Linked DNA regions of Prochlorococcus marinus XMU1419. The protein of the gene in region 1 interacts with the protein of each later gene in a pairwise test. Links are inferred from orthologs where the notes say so. Each region holds a gene or a part of one and is shown on either strand. Other genes may lie near its edges.

The links. The genes of interacting proteins can lie anywhere in the genome.
Region 2: the proteins of ftsZ (region 1) and HA151_RS08810 interact in binary tests that used the Escherichia coli proteins (3 or more experiments, as listed by UniProt). The link is inferred for Prochlorococcus marinus XMU1419 from one-to-one orthologs.

The regions. Positions count from the first base shown.
Region 1 is NZ_JAAORO010000003.1:215,188-223,606, reverse strand. The notes cover bases 2,188-5,184. They hold ftsZ (cell division protein FtsZ), read right to left. Parts: upstream 4,246-5,184; coding sequence 3,130-4,245; downstream 2,188-3,129. Other genes in these bases: HA151_RS07220 (hypothetical protein), read right to left, coding at 5,145-5,184; HA151_RS07225 (cell division protein FtsQ/DivIB), read right to left, coding at 4,424-5,155; panB (3-methyl-2-oxobutanoate hydroxymethyltransferase), read right to left, coding at 2,200-2,973; hemW (radical SAM family heme chaperone HemW), read left to right, coding at 2,188-2,207. Outside these bases: HA151_RS07250 (PIN/TRAM domain-containing protein), read right to left, coding at 1-887; more of hemW, read left to right, coding at 984-2,187; more of HA151_RS07220, read right to left, coding at 5,185-5,555; HA151_RS07215 (D-alanine--D-alanine ligase family protein), read right to left, coding at 5,566-6,633; tRNA (N6-isopentenyl adenosine(37)-C2)-methylthiotransferase MiaB, read right to left, coding at 6,640-8,034; HA151_RS07200 (amidohydrolase family protein), read left to right, coding at 8,308-8,419. UniProt on the Escherichia coli protein: Essential cell division protein that forms a contractile ring structure (Z ring) at the future cell division site. The regulation of the ring assembly controls the timing and the location of cell division.
Region 2 is NZ_JAAORO010000003.1:488,004-493,616, forward strand. What follows is about bases 1,102-4,011. They hold HA151_RS08810 (rod shape-determining protein), read right to left. Parts: upstream 3,128-4,011; coding sequence 2,075-3,127; downstream 1,102-2,074. Other genes in these bases: HA151_RS08800 (hypothetical protein), read right to left, coding at 1,102-1,321; mreC (rod shape-determining protein MreC), read right to left, coding at 1,321-2,070; HA151_RS08815 (single-stranded DNA-binding protein), read left to right, coding at 3,261-3,632; HA151_RS08820 (DedA family protein), read right to left, coding at 3,629-4,011. Outside these bases: response regulator transcription factor RpaB, read right to left, coding at 1-623; more of HA151_RS08800, read right to left, coding at 806-1,101; more of HA151_RS08820, read right to left, coding at 4,012-4,288; ahcY (adenosylhomocysteinase), read right to left, coding at 4,291-5,613. UniProt on the Escherichia coli protein: Forms membrane-associated dynamic filaments that are essential for cell shape determination. Acts by regulating cell wall synthesis and cell elongation, and thus cell shape.

The DNA of each region.
Region 1 (8,419 bases):
TTAAGTGATTCTCCTGGTTGTACTTCTGGCCTTAAAGCAATAACCAAATCACTCAAATTCATAACTTTTAATTCTTTAACTTCAGCAATCTGAGAAAGATTATAATCAGCTGTTATTAAAGTTCCTGTCATATCCTCAGTAATCTTCAAGAGTTTTTCATCTACCCCTTTACCTTCATACTTTGTTGGGTTTATTACAAGTCTTCTTCCATATGACTCTCTTAATTCTTTTAATAACTTAAGACCTCTTCTGCCTTTCGACCTTTTTTCATTACTGCTTGAGTCAGCTAAAGTTTGTAATTCGTCAATTACACTTTGAGCAACAATTAATTGCCCTTCCAATAATCCGCAACTTAATAGGCCATTTATTCTTCCATCAATAATTACACTGGTATCTAGAATTTTTGGACTTGCAGCAGGGAGGATACCTTCATTAACTAGATATGCATCAGTATTATTTGGATTAAATAATCTCAATAATGTCCTTCCATGGGTATCTGCCAACTTATAACCAAGCACACCAAAGAAAATGTTGCTTAATATAGCTGCTAAGGGTTTTGCGAAAAAAACCTCTCTAGGGAAGGGAATTAATAGTATTGGTGCAAGTAGGAGATTCGCAACAAGTAATCCTAATATTAATCCAACGGATCTACTTATTAGTAAGTCCGTAGGCATCGTTCTTATTTGATCAAGAAACGTCTTTCTAAGTTGAAGAAATACAAAACCAGCTGCTAATCCTACAAAAAAACCAATTATTGCTAAAACAATTCTAAAACCTTCAACATTAGATACCTGTTTGAGTATGTCTACTGGCAATAAATCAACACCAAGCCATCCTGAAGCAGCCCCAGACAATACAAATAAAATTAATACTATGATATCTGTCATATCTATAATCTACTAGGATTTATTAATTGAGTAAATAAGGATCTTATTTTTTTAGATCCTAAATACGTTTTTGAAGCTTAAAAATGAATCTATATTATGAATAAGTTTCCAAGAAGTGCTTATGTGCACATTCCTTTTTGCCACAGAAGGTGTTTTTATTGTGATTTTGCAGTTATTCCATTAGGAAACAAAGTTGAAACTTTAAAAGGTTATGGAAGCAAAACTGTTCAAGAATATTTGCAATTTTTATATAAGGAAATATTGTCAATTAAGCATAAATCACCTCTATCGACTATTTATGTAGGAGGTGGCACACCATCAGTTTTAGATCCAACCCAAATCAAAGAAATAATTGATCTTTTTAGGGAAAATTATGGAATTGACTATGGTGCTGAAATCACTATGGAGGTTGATCCAGCAAGTTTTACTCAAGATGATCTTTTTGGATTCATAAATGCTGGGATTAATAGATTTAGTCTAGGAGTACAAAGTTTTAATAATCAGATACTTCAACAGTCGGGAAGGCGTCATTCTAAAGAAGATGCAGAAAAATCTTGTTTATGGTTGAAGAGAGAATTTGATTCTGGGTTAATAAAAAGCTGGAGTTTAGATTTAATTCAGAACTTGCCACTTAGTGGATTTAAAGAATGGCAAGATGACTTAAAAAAAGCAATAACATTTTCACCACCTCATCTATCTATTTACGATTTAAATATTGAAAATGGCACTGTTTTTAAAAAATTAGTTAGTTTAGGACAATTAAAACTCCCAAGTGATGAAGAAGCTTTTAGAAACAGTGAATCAACTAATTTAATTTTAAAAAACTCAGGTTATTCAAGATATGAAATCTCAAACTATTGCCTTCCGGGACATCAATCGAGACATAACAGAGTTTATTGGAGTGGTTTAGGCTGGTGGAGTTTTGGTCAAGGTTCAACTAGTTCGCCTTGGGGGGAAAAGTTAACTAGGCCAAGAGTTAGCAAAGAGTATAAGGAATGGGTAATAAGACAATATGAACTTAATTTAAATTCATCCCTAACTAATAAGGAGTTTGTCTATAAAGAACTTGATGAAAAAATAATGTTGGGTCTGAGACTTAAAGAGGGTATAGATATCTATAAATTTTTTAAAGAACAAAAATGGGAAATCAAAAAATTAGAAAGTAACTTAAAGAAATTACTTAAAGAATGGGAAGTATTTATTGAAAGTGGATTATTAGTTAGAAAGGGCAATAGATTCTATTTAAGTGATCCAAAAGGAATGGAGCTAAGCAATCAAATTCTTATTTCCATGTTTAAGTGGTGGGATGAGATTAATTAAGTCTTTGAGCTGCCACCCATTCTTTTAATTTATCATTGAATAATTTTTTCCCGTTAACAATAGGTTTGCAGAATGGTGGTTGATCATCATTAAGTCCTAACAAATCTGCAGTAACTCTTACTTGCCCATCGCAAAAATTTCCTGCACCTATGCCTATCGTGGGAATTGTTAAGTTATTTTGTATTTCTTTAGCAAGCAACTCAGGAATATGTTCAAGAACTATTGAAAAACATCCTATTTCTTGGAGAATAGAAGCCTCTTTCTTTATTTTTTCTTTGCTTTCTAAACTTTCTCCTTGTTTCTTTAATCCTTGATTTAAAAAGCTTTGTGGTGTAAGACCTATATGACCCATAACAGGGATCCCCATTCTTATTAGCCTTGAAATGACTTTTTGTATTTCTGGTTCAGCTCCCTCAACTTTTATAGCTTTTGCATAAGTACTTTGAATGATTTTCCCTGCATACTCCACAGCTTTATCCTCTCCACATTGGTAAGTCAGAAAAGGCATATCGGAAACGACCAAAGGTTGATCTTCAATTTTCTTTTTAAACCCTCTAGTTACAGCATTAGTGTGATAAATAATGTTTTCAATAGTTAAGGGCAATGTGGATTTGTGCCCTAAACAAACCATTGCTAAGGAATCTCCCACTAAAACTAAATCAACATTAGCTTGTTCTGCAATAGATCCTGATATTGAGTCCCATGCCGTTAAAGCAATAATCTTTTGAGATTTTTCTTTATATTTGACGAGTTCTGAAGGTAACATAAGAGATTTATGTATCTTTTTTAATCAAGAATTGCTATTATAGTCACGACTCGGCCTTTCGCGGTTTTAACGCCTAAACCTGGTCAGGACCGGAAGGTAGCAGCCACAAGGGATGCTTGAGGCAGGCGAGATAACCGAGTCACTTTACTTTACCGATTAATCAATATCTTTTTTATTTTGCCTTAATTTCAAAAACTCAGGTATATTTGCGCCGCTATCCTTGGTTTCAGAAAAATTATATAAAGGAGTATTAGATAATCTATTTTTTAATCTTTGCTGTTTAAGTGGTTGATTTGTTTCGAAACCAGTGGCAATTACAGTTACCTGTATCTCACCTTCCATTGATTCGTCAACAGCTTGACCAACGATTATATTTGCATCCTGATCTACAACATCACTAATTACTTCTCCCACCGAATTTACATCGTCAAGAGTCAAATCTCTTCCCCCAGTAATATTAACTAAACAACCTTTCGCTCCATCAATTCTTCCCGCTTCTAATAATGGACTATTGATAGCAGCTTGAGCAGCCTCTATGGCTCTAGATCGACCAGATCCAATACCCATACCAAGAAGCGCTGTTCCTGCTTCAGTCATTACTGATCTTACATCTGCAAAATCAAGATTAACCTCACCTGGGCGGGTAATTACTTCGCTTATGCCTTTTACTCCCATCCTTAAAACATCATCAGCATTTCTGAACGCTTCTTGAATAGAGGCACCTGCAGAAACTTCCTTTAAACGATCATTTGGTATAACAATTAATGTGTCAACATTTTCTGCTAATCTTGCAATTCCTTCTTCTGCTTGACGCATTCTTCTTTTCCCTTCGAAAGAAAATGGTTTAGTAACTATGCCAATTGTTAATGCACCGCTTTGCTTTGCTACTTCAGCTACAACTGGAGCTGCTCCAGTACCAGTACCACCACCCATTCCAGCGGCTATAAAAACCAAGTCAGACCCTTCTAATGACTGTTGAAGCTCATCTCTTGATTCTTCAGCAGCTTTTTGACCAATGCTTGGATTTCCTCCAGCCCCAAGACCTCTTGTTAAGTTTTGACCTAACTGGACTCTTGTATTAGCAGAGGACTGAAGCAAAGCTTGTGCATCTGTATTAAGGACTCTGAATGAAACTCCTTCAAGATCACTATTAATCATCCTGTTTACAGCATTGCTTCCTCCGCCTCCTACGCCTATTACTTCAATTTTGGCATTTTGACTTGGAAGAATTTCTTTTGATTGATCAAAGTTAGGATTGTTTCCGAAGCTCATCTTTGAATAAATTCTAATACTGGTAATGGGTGCATTATGAACTCACTAAAGCTCATATGTAGGATTTTCTTGAATAAAATCCTTAAATATTAACTAATTAAAAATTCGAGTTAATAATAAAAACCCTTATCAATACTTTAATAATTAAAAAAACTTTTATAAAACTTGTTTCGAATTATTAGGGTTTGAACACTTTTATTTTTGGTTTGTTTGGATCAGTAAGGTCAATATTATCTATTTTTTTAGAGAAATTATTTTCCTCTAGTTCGATTTTTAGATTATTGATTATTTGTAATTGATAATCGATTAATTTTCGATTAAATCCAAGGAATATTGTTTTTAAATCTTTTTCCTCAATAGTTAAAAATCCATTTGAAGAAAAGGTAATTTTAACTACTTCAAATTCATAATTATCTTGAGCAATTAAGATTTTAGATAATACATCTCTAAATTTTTCCTTCCATCCAAAAACTTGTATGCTTAATTTAGGCAAATTTTTTTTTTCTACGTTCTCTTTCTTAATAAAAATCCCATCTTTATCGATAAAACCTAATATCTTTTTACCATCTAATATTTTTTCACCGTAAGCTATTGGCGTTCTTGTATCTAAATAAATCTTTAAACCAAAAGGAAATATTTGTCTATTAACTGAAACCTTTTTGAGTGATAAATTTTGTTTTAATTCCATCTCTAAAATCTTTGTTTTAATAGAAATTAACCGACTTGGAAATTTTAAAGAAGAATTATTTATCAAATCATTCTTAGAGAATAATTTACTTCCAGAAATTTTAATATCCTGGACGTTAACCTTTTTTAAAGTGTTTAGGCTTATTAAGCTTGTCGAAATTAGAAACGCGAATAGAAATATGAAACTTCTATTACTAATTTTTCCAGTTTTTTCACAAATCACATCGAGCTTTTTCCATCAATTGGTCCATCCATTCTCTCGCCTTTTCTGCATCTGAAAATGGTACATCCATCTCTTTCCCATTACCTACTAGTCTAAGCCTGCACTTTCCTTGAGATTCATTTGTTAAAGGAGCTTCTCCTGAGGTTAAGGCCATCAATTCTACAAGCTCTAGTTTCTTGATGGTAAAACTATCTTTTTCTTCAAATGTGCCAGCTTCAAATGCGCTCCATCTTAATTCTCCATCTTTTAAAGACGCTGCACATGAACTATCTAACTTACAAAGTTCAGAACCATTTGCCCAGCTCCTAAAAAGATTTTGCCTTCTCCTTTCTAACCAACCTAAAGCAGTTAATAAAATGAAGATTAAAAGTAATGGCAACCAAAGAAGTCCATGCAACATTTTATTTGAATTATAAATCTAGAGATATATCTACTAGTTTAGCCACAAGTTGTTCAATATTTAAACCTGAAGCTCTCCAAAGCATTGGAAACATGCTTTTTTTTGTAAAACCTGGAATTGTATTGATTTCGTTTAATAAAATTTTATTTGAAGATTTCTCTAAAAAGAAATCTACCCTTGCAAAACCAAAAATATTTAATGCTTTACAACTTTGAATAGCGATTTCTTTAATTTGTTTGGTGATTTTAGAATCTAATTCGGCGGGAATTGTTATCTTATTATTTGAGTTGTATTTACAATCGTAATCGTACCAGTCTTTTTCGTACTTTACTTCTCCTATCTCAGAGACTAAGAGTTTTGAATTCCCCATTATTCCGCATTCAATTTCTCTAACGTCTAAACCTTCCTCTACTAAAATTCTTGGATCAGTTTTCCATGCCTTTTCCAAGGCTTGTGATATTTCTGATTCATTTAGGACTTTTGAGATGCCAAGAGATGATCCAGAGTTAGATGGCTTAACAAAAATAGGAAAATTAAATTTTTTTAAAATCTCATCAATTATTTTATTTTTTACTTCTTTATCATCGAGATCTTCATTTTGAAAAACTAGATAATTAACTTGTGGAATTTTTAGATGTGAGAAAATTGTTTTCATCATAATTTTATCCATTCCTAAAGCGGAGCCTAATATTCCACATCCGACTAAAGGTTTCTTGGTGTATTTCAGTAAGCCGTGAATTGAACCGTCTTCCCCATTAAATCCATGGAGAATAGGAAACCAAACGTCAACATTTTGAAATTCAATTCCCTCAAGAAAGTTAATTTTTTCTTGATTAAAAACTTCTTGTTTTTTTGTTTTATTATTTTCAATTTCACCAATTAGGATTTTTTCTGAACTATTACTATCAAGCCAATCTCCATATTTGTTGATGTAAAAGGGTTTTACAGCAAAGCGTTGTTTGTTTATTTCTGAATTTAAAGCTTGAAAAACCGTTTTTGCAGAGGATATTGATACTTCATGTTCATTGGATTTCCCACCAAATATTAACCCAATACATTTTTTCTGTTCCCCAATCATTTAAGGCTATAAGCAAAGTTTGCCTGTTAAAGAAAAAGGTCTTGCTTGATTAATTCTGACATTAATCTCATCTCCCAATGAAAAATTAAAGTTAATATTTTTGGGAATCTCTACGAAAGTTAATCTATTTGTTCTAGTTCTACCCATAATTTGTGAGGAACTTTTTGGATTTAAACCCTCAATTAAAACGCTTTCAATATTGTTGACATATCTTTGATTTCTACTCCTAGCAGTTTTCTCGACCAAATCATTAATTTCCTGCAATCTAGCTTTTTTCACCTCTTCCGAAAGTTGATTCGACCAAACTGCTGCAGGTGTGTTTGGTCTTGGAGAGTATGCTGCTGTATTCACCTGATCGAAGCCAATTTCTGCTATCAGCTTTAATGTATCTTGATATTGTTGTTCAGTTTCTCCTGGGAAAGCCACTATTGCGTCAGCTGTGATTGATGCATATGGCATTAAGGATCTAATATTTTCGATAATATTTTTATACTTTTTGATAGTGTATCCTCTGGACATTTGCTTTAAAATTTCATCATTTCCACTTTGGAAGGGGATATGGAAATGTTCACAGACTTTATCAAGTTCATAACAAGCTTTAATCAACCTTTTTGAAAAATATCTTGGATGACTAGTAGCGAATCTTATTCTGCGAATTCCTTTAACATCATGAATATAATACAAAAGATCAGTTAGAGTATTTTCTTTTCTCCCCTCTTTTGTAGTTCCTGGAAGATCTCTACCATAAGCATCAATGTTCTGACCCAAAAGAGTGATTTCTTTAAAATTATCATCAGCCAATTTTTGGATCTCACTTTTTATCGCATTTGGATATCTCGATTGCTCTTTCCCTCTGACTGAGGGGACTACACAATATGAACATCTTTCATTACATCCATAAATAATATTAACCCAGCCACAAATAGAGCTTTCTCTCCTAGCACTTGTTATATCTTCAGAAATGAAGGTTTCTTCTGTAGCAGCAACTTGATTTCCTAAATCAACTTTCCCCAGAAGATTCTCAAGATTATTTACGTGTTGAGGCCCCATTACTAGGTCAAGTTCTGGGACCCTTCTTAGTAAGGACTCTCCCTCTTGCTGAGCAAGGCAACCTGCAACAATAAGTTTTAAGGTAGGCGTCTTATGCTTTCTTTTTGCTTGTCTTCCTAGAAAGCTATAAACTTTTTGCTCTGCATTATCTCTAATAGTGCATGTATTGTACAAAACCAAATCGGCATTTAATTCATTATCTGCTCTGGTGTATCCCATTTTCTCTAATGTCCCAGCCATTCTCTCAGAATCAGCCTTATTCATTTGGCATCCAAATGTGGTTATCCAATAACTGCTAGTAGTTGAATTCTTTTGAAATTTTTTTTCGTCTGGTTTTGTTTTTGTTAGCACTTTGCTAGGAATTTTTTATGATTCTTTAATTCAAAATTACAAGTTTAATAATTTTGCTGCAATTTTTTGAGGGCGAGCGAGGGGATTCGAACCCCCGAATAGCGGCGCCACAAGCCGCTGCCTTAACCACTTGGCGACGCCCGCCGCACATTACTAAATCTAACAACTCGAGGGTAATTTTTCATAGTTATTTTATCTTTTATCGAAATTTGAATTATTTTCTAATTCAGTAAAGTTTTCTAATGTTTTAAAATAAAAGAAAATTAAAAAAATTTGAGTAATTCTGGCACAGCTGAGGTTCTTATTCCCAGAAGCCTTTGTTTAATAGAAGACTTTGATAACCTCATTATTGATGTAGAGGATTTATGTTCAGTTTCCATAAGTT
Region 2 (5,613 bases), 270 kb from region 1 along the record:
TAAACATCTACCACTCTTAAATCTGCAGCTCTCCTTGGGGGATAACCCCAAAGCTGCTCTAAAATCTCGGCTCGTGGAACAACTTTCCCAGGTTCATCGAATAATAATTCCAAAAGGCTAAATTCAGTATAAGTTAAACTAATTCTTTCACCTGCTCTAGAAACTTGCCTTCGATTAGTATCAACAACTAAACTTCCAAATTTCATAACACCTTTACCAGATGGAACCTCTTTAGTTTCAGTAACTGATACAGTTGGACCCATTCTTCTTAAAATAGTAGCTATCCTAGCTTCTAACTCTTTTGGGCTAAATGGTTTAGATAAGTAATCATCAGCCCCTAAATCTAAACCTGCAACTCTTTCTGAAATCGCCTCTAGAGCAGTCAAAAATATTATCGGAACCACAGATTCAGCTCTTATTCTTCTACAAACTGCGAATCCATCCATTTTTGGAAGCATTACATCTAGAACTATCAAGTCTGGAGAATCTCTGTGAAAAGATTCAAGGGCTTCTTCTCCGTTAGTGGCTGAATAAACTTGGTAGCCTGCAAGTTGAAGTCTTGTAACTAATACCTTCAAAACCGCTGGCTCATCATCAACAACTAAAATTCTTGCTTTTGACATAGTTAAATAAGATTTCCAGATATTTCAAAGCAAAGAATTATTGCAATGAATATTTATTCTAACAATTAAAAATATAACATTACGAACCCTCAATGAGATATTCCATAGGTTTAAAAATTTTAAAATAATTTTAAGGATATGAATTTATTAGCAAATTTTTAATTTTTTTGAGAAATTCATTATCATACTTTTCTCACTGAAGATTTAAAGATTCTCAAAAGTTGGGTACATATTAGAGGAGCAAAAAAACCTGTCAGAAAAATTTCAGCTAATATATTTTGAACACCAGGGATAAAAAGTAAGAAAGAACTATCTGAAAAATTTTTAAATAAAATTTGCAAAAAATGTAGAGTTCCGCATAAAAAGCTTCCAAAAGAACAAACCAATCCATACCTAAAATGTCCGACTAAAAAATGCCTATGAAATTTAATTCTCCCAAACAGAAATCCGCATATAACTAAGCCTGGTATTTGAGTGACACTACTATCCAAAGTTAAAGAATCTAAAATTAAACCTAAAAACAAACCACATATAAGTCCATTAATTGATCCATTAATCATTGACCAAGGCAACAACCAAAACAAAGGCCAATATGGCTGAACACCCAAAAACCCGAGCCAATTTGGGTGCCATAAAAAAATAATTGGAATAATAATTAAAAAAAATATAGGCAATCTTTTTAAGAAAAATTTATTCATTAAATTTTTACTTTTAAAATTTGCACCCAATCAATTGCGTAAGGGTTTGCTAAAAGTGATATCTTTGCTGTTTTTTTTGCTTTAGATGGCTTATCTACAGATTGAATAATACCAATTGGGATATTTGGTGGTAATAAAGTGCTTGCTGGAGAAGATGATACAAAATCTCCAACTTTTATATCAGCATTTTTTGTATATAGTATCAAGCTGGGGTAATCATCTCCGACTCCAACTAATAAACCATTTATTTGAATTCTGTCCAACCACACGCCAACTTTACTTTCTGGTGAGGTTAACAATATTACTGATGCAGTAAATAAAGAAGTGTTATTTACTCTTCCCAATAATCCACCTGGACCAATAACAATACTACCAATTTCAACTCCGTCTTTTGAGCCTTTATTCAATATAATTTGTCTCCACCAACTTCCTGTTTTTCTAGAAATAACTGCAGCTGAAATAATATCATCAATGGATGTATCTTGAAGAGATAAAATTTCACGCAATCTTTTATTATCCTTTTTTAGGAGATTTAAGTTTATTAATAATTCTTGGTTGGTACTTTTAATAATAACTTCTTTTTGGAATTTACCAGGCCAAAAAGGCTTTGAAATAAAATAATAAATATCCTTATAAACAGATCCTTTTGATATTCTTATAAACAATAACAATAAAAAGGTTCCAAAGAATATCCAATTTTTCTTTTTGTGCCACCAACGACTATTAGAAATTCGTCGGATATCGAACATAGTATTAATCTCTTATCGCGTTCCTTATAAAGTCTGGAGTATCAACCACTCTTTTAAGTTTTTTAAAATCATCCAAAACCTCTCCACAACCATTAACCACACAAAGAAGTGGGTTTTCTGCTATGTGAGTAAAAATTCCCGTTTCATCACTCAATAAATCATTAATACCTCTTACTAAAGCTCCACCTCCTGCAAGCATAATTCCCCTATCAACAATATCTGCAGCAAGTTCAGGAGGGGTTCGCTCTAAAGTTCTTTTAACAGCTTCAACTATTTTACTAAGTGTTTCAGCCATAGCTTCTCTTATTTCCCCAGATGTCAAAGTTACTGACCTAGGTAAACCTGACAATAAATGTAGACCTCTCACCTCATAAGTAGTTTTATCAAAATCATCATCTGGGAATGCAGATCCAATTTTGATCTTAATGTCTTCTGCTGTTCTTTCTCCAACAACTAAATTGTGTACTTTTTTAAGATATAGAGCAATTGATTCATTGATTTCGTCACCAGCTATTCGAACAGATTCACTTAATACAGTTCCGCCTAAACTTAATACTGCAACCTCAGTAGTGCCACCACCAATATCAACAATCATAGTTCCAATTGGCTCAGTGACTGGTAATGATGCTCCTATTGCAGCTGCAACGGGTTCATCAATCAAGTGTACTTCTCTAGCTCCTGCTAATCCAGCTTCTCTTACAGCTCTTCTCTCAACACTGGTCACTCCACTTGGAATACCAATAACTATTCTTGGGGCTACTATACCTTTACCCTCATTACATTTTTGAATAAATGTCTTTATCATTTGTTCTGCCGCATCAAAATCTGCTATGACCCCATCTCGTAGTGGTCTTACAGCTCTTATATTGCCAGGTGTTCTTCCTAGCATTAACTTTGCTTCTTTACCAACAGCCAATGGAATCCCTTCTTCTAAATCCATTGCTACTACTGAAGGCTCTTGTAAAACAACTCCCTTACCTGATACGTGTATAAGAGTATTGGCCGTTCCTAAATCTATGCCAATGTCTCTAGAAAATTTAAATCTGTTAAAAATCACAATAAGAATTCTTTTTTCTAAATAATATATCTATTTTTTGTTAAGCTCTCACAATTATCTTGTTTAGTTATGAATAGCACGCAAAACTTTAAGCAAAAACTAAAAAAATGAGTAGTATTAAAAAAAAATAATTATGGAAATTAACACTATTAATCTAGTTGGCAGAGCTGGAAGAGAACCAGACGTAAGATATTTTGAATCTGGTACAATCGTAGCAAATTTCACTATTGCAGTTAACAGAAGAAGTCGAGATGAGGAGCCAGACTGGTTTAATTTAGAAATATGGGGCAAACAAGCTCAAATAGCAGCAGATTATGTTAAAAAAGGATCTTTAATTGGCATTACAGGAAGTTTTAAAATTGACAGTTGGAAAGATAAAAATACTGGGGAAGATAGATACAAACCTGTAGTTAGAGTTGATAGATTGAACTTACTAGGCTCTCGAAAAGATTCTGAAAATAACCAATATACAAGTAGCAGTAATTCTAGTGAAATTCCTTTTTAGGCTTTATTTCTCTTAATAATTCTAATAAGTAACTTTATGAAAAAATATAAAAAAATTAAAACTAATATTGGCTTAACCACATATTTAATTTGATCCAAATAAGTTTCAATAACTGGATAATTTTCACCAAATAAATAACCGGCATAAGTTAGAATTACAACCCATATTAGGCTACCGAATGTAGTCCAAATCAAAAATTTTCTTAATGGCATAAGTTCTATTCCAGCAGGAACAGAAATTAAAGTTCTTATGCCTGGCACTAATCGACCCCAAAAAACTAAAGAGACCCCGTATTTTTCAAACCACCTTTTACTTTTAGCCAAATCATTCGAGGAAATTCCTAAATATTTCCCCTTTTTATCTAAAAAATTTGAAAGTTTTTTTTCATTTACTAATCTGCCTAAGTAATACCAAGGTAAAGATCCCAAGAGCGTTCCAAATAAGCCCCAGAAAACTAAAATAAAAAAATTTAATTTTTGTTGATAAACGAAAAACCCTCCTAATGGCATTATTATTTCCGACGGAATTGGGGGTATTACATTTTCTAAAAACATAGCCAAACAAATAGTAAGGTATGCAATTGTTGCATTTTTTTCGACAGCCAAACTTATAAAGTCAGGAATTGAAGTGAGAAAATTTTCCGGGATTAGATTCAAACTTAATATCTATACAATTCTGGTTTATAAGGTCCATCAACTGAAACGTTAATATAATCAGCCTGTTTTTTAGTTAACTTTGTTAGTTTTGCACCAATTTTATCTAAATGTAATCTAGCTACCATTTCATCTAAATGTTTTGGTAAAACATAGACCTCCTTAGCATATTGATCTGACTTATTGAAAAGTTCAATTTGAGCTAATACTTGATTAGTGAAAGAATTACTCATAACAAAACTTGGATGACCAGTAGCACAACCCAAGTTAACTAATCTACCTTCGGCTAAAAGAATAATTTTGTTTCCGCTCGGTAAAGTTATGTGATCAACCTGCGGCTTAATATTTTCCCAAGAATATTTTTTTAATGAAGCTACATCGATTTCATTATCAAAATGGCCGATATTACAAACTATGGCTTCGTCCTTCATCTTGACAAGATTTTCATGGGTAATTACCTGATAATTACCAGTGGCAGTAACAAATATGTCTATATCTTCGACAACATCATCTAACCTAACTACGCTATAACCTTCCATTGCCGCTTGTAGCGCGCAAATTGGATCAACTTCAGCAACTTTTACAATGGCACCAAGTCCTCTTAATGACTGAGCTGAGCCTTTACCTACATCACCAAATCCCATTACTAACGCAACTTTGCCCGCAATCATTACATCAGTCGCTCGCTTAATGCTATCAACTAAAGATTCCCGACAGCCATATAAATTGTCAAATTTGCTTTTTGTTACTGAATCATTAACATTTATAGCTGGAAATGGTAAAGCGTTTTGCTTTTGAAGTTGATAAAGTCTAGCAACACCAGTAGTAGTTTCTTCAGTAACACCAATAATTTTACTTTTGATTCTGGAATAGAAGCTGCCATCAATTTGCAACTTAGACTTAATAGAATTGAATAAAGCAATTTCTTCTTCATTATTAGGATTATCTAAAACAGACAAATCTTTTTCTGCTTTACTACCAAGTATCAATAGGCCTGTTGCATCACCTCCATCATCAAGAATCATATTTGGAGAATCTGAACCCCAATCAAGTATGTAGTGGGTGTACTGCCAATATTCATCAAGAGTCTCACCTTTCTTTGCATATACCGGAATCCCTTGATCAGCAATAGCTGCAGCCGCATGATCTTGGGTTGAAAAAATATTGCATGAAGCCCATTTAACTTGTGCGCCAAGATCAACAAGAGTTTCTATTAGTACAGCTGTCTGAATTGTCATATGTAAACTTCCAGCTATTTTTGCACCTTTGAGTGGCTTTTCGTTCTTGTATTTATCTCTGAGTGCCATTAATCCTGGCATCTCTGTTTC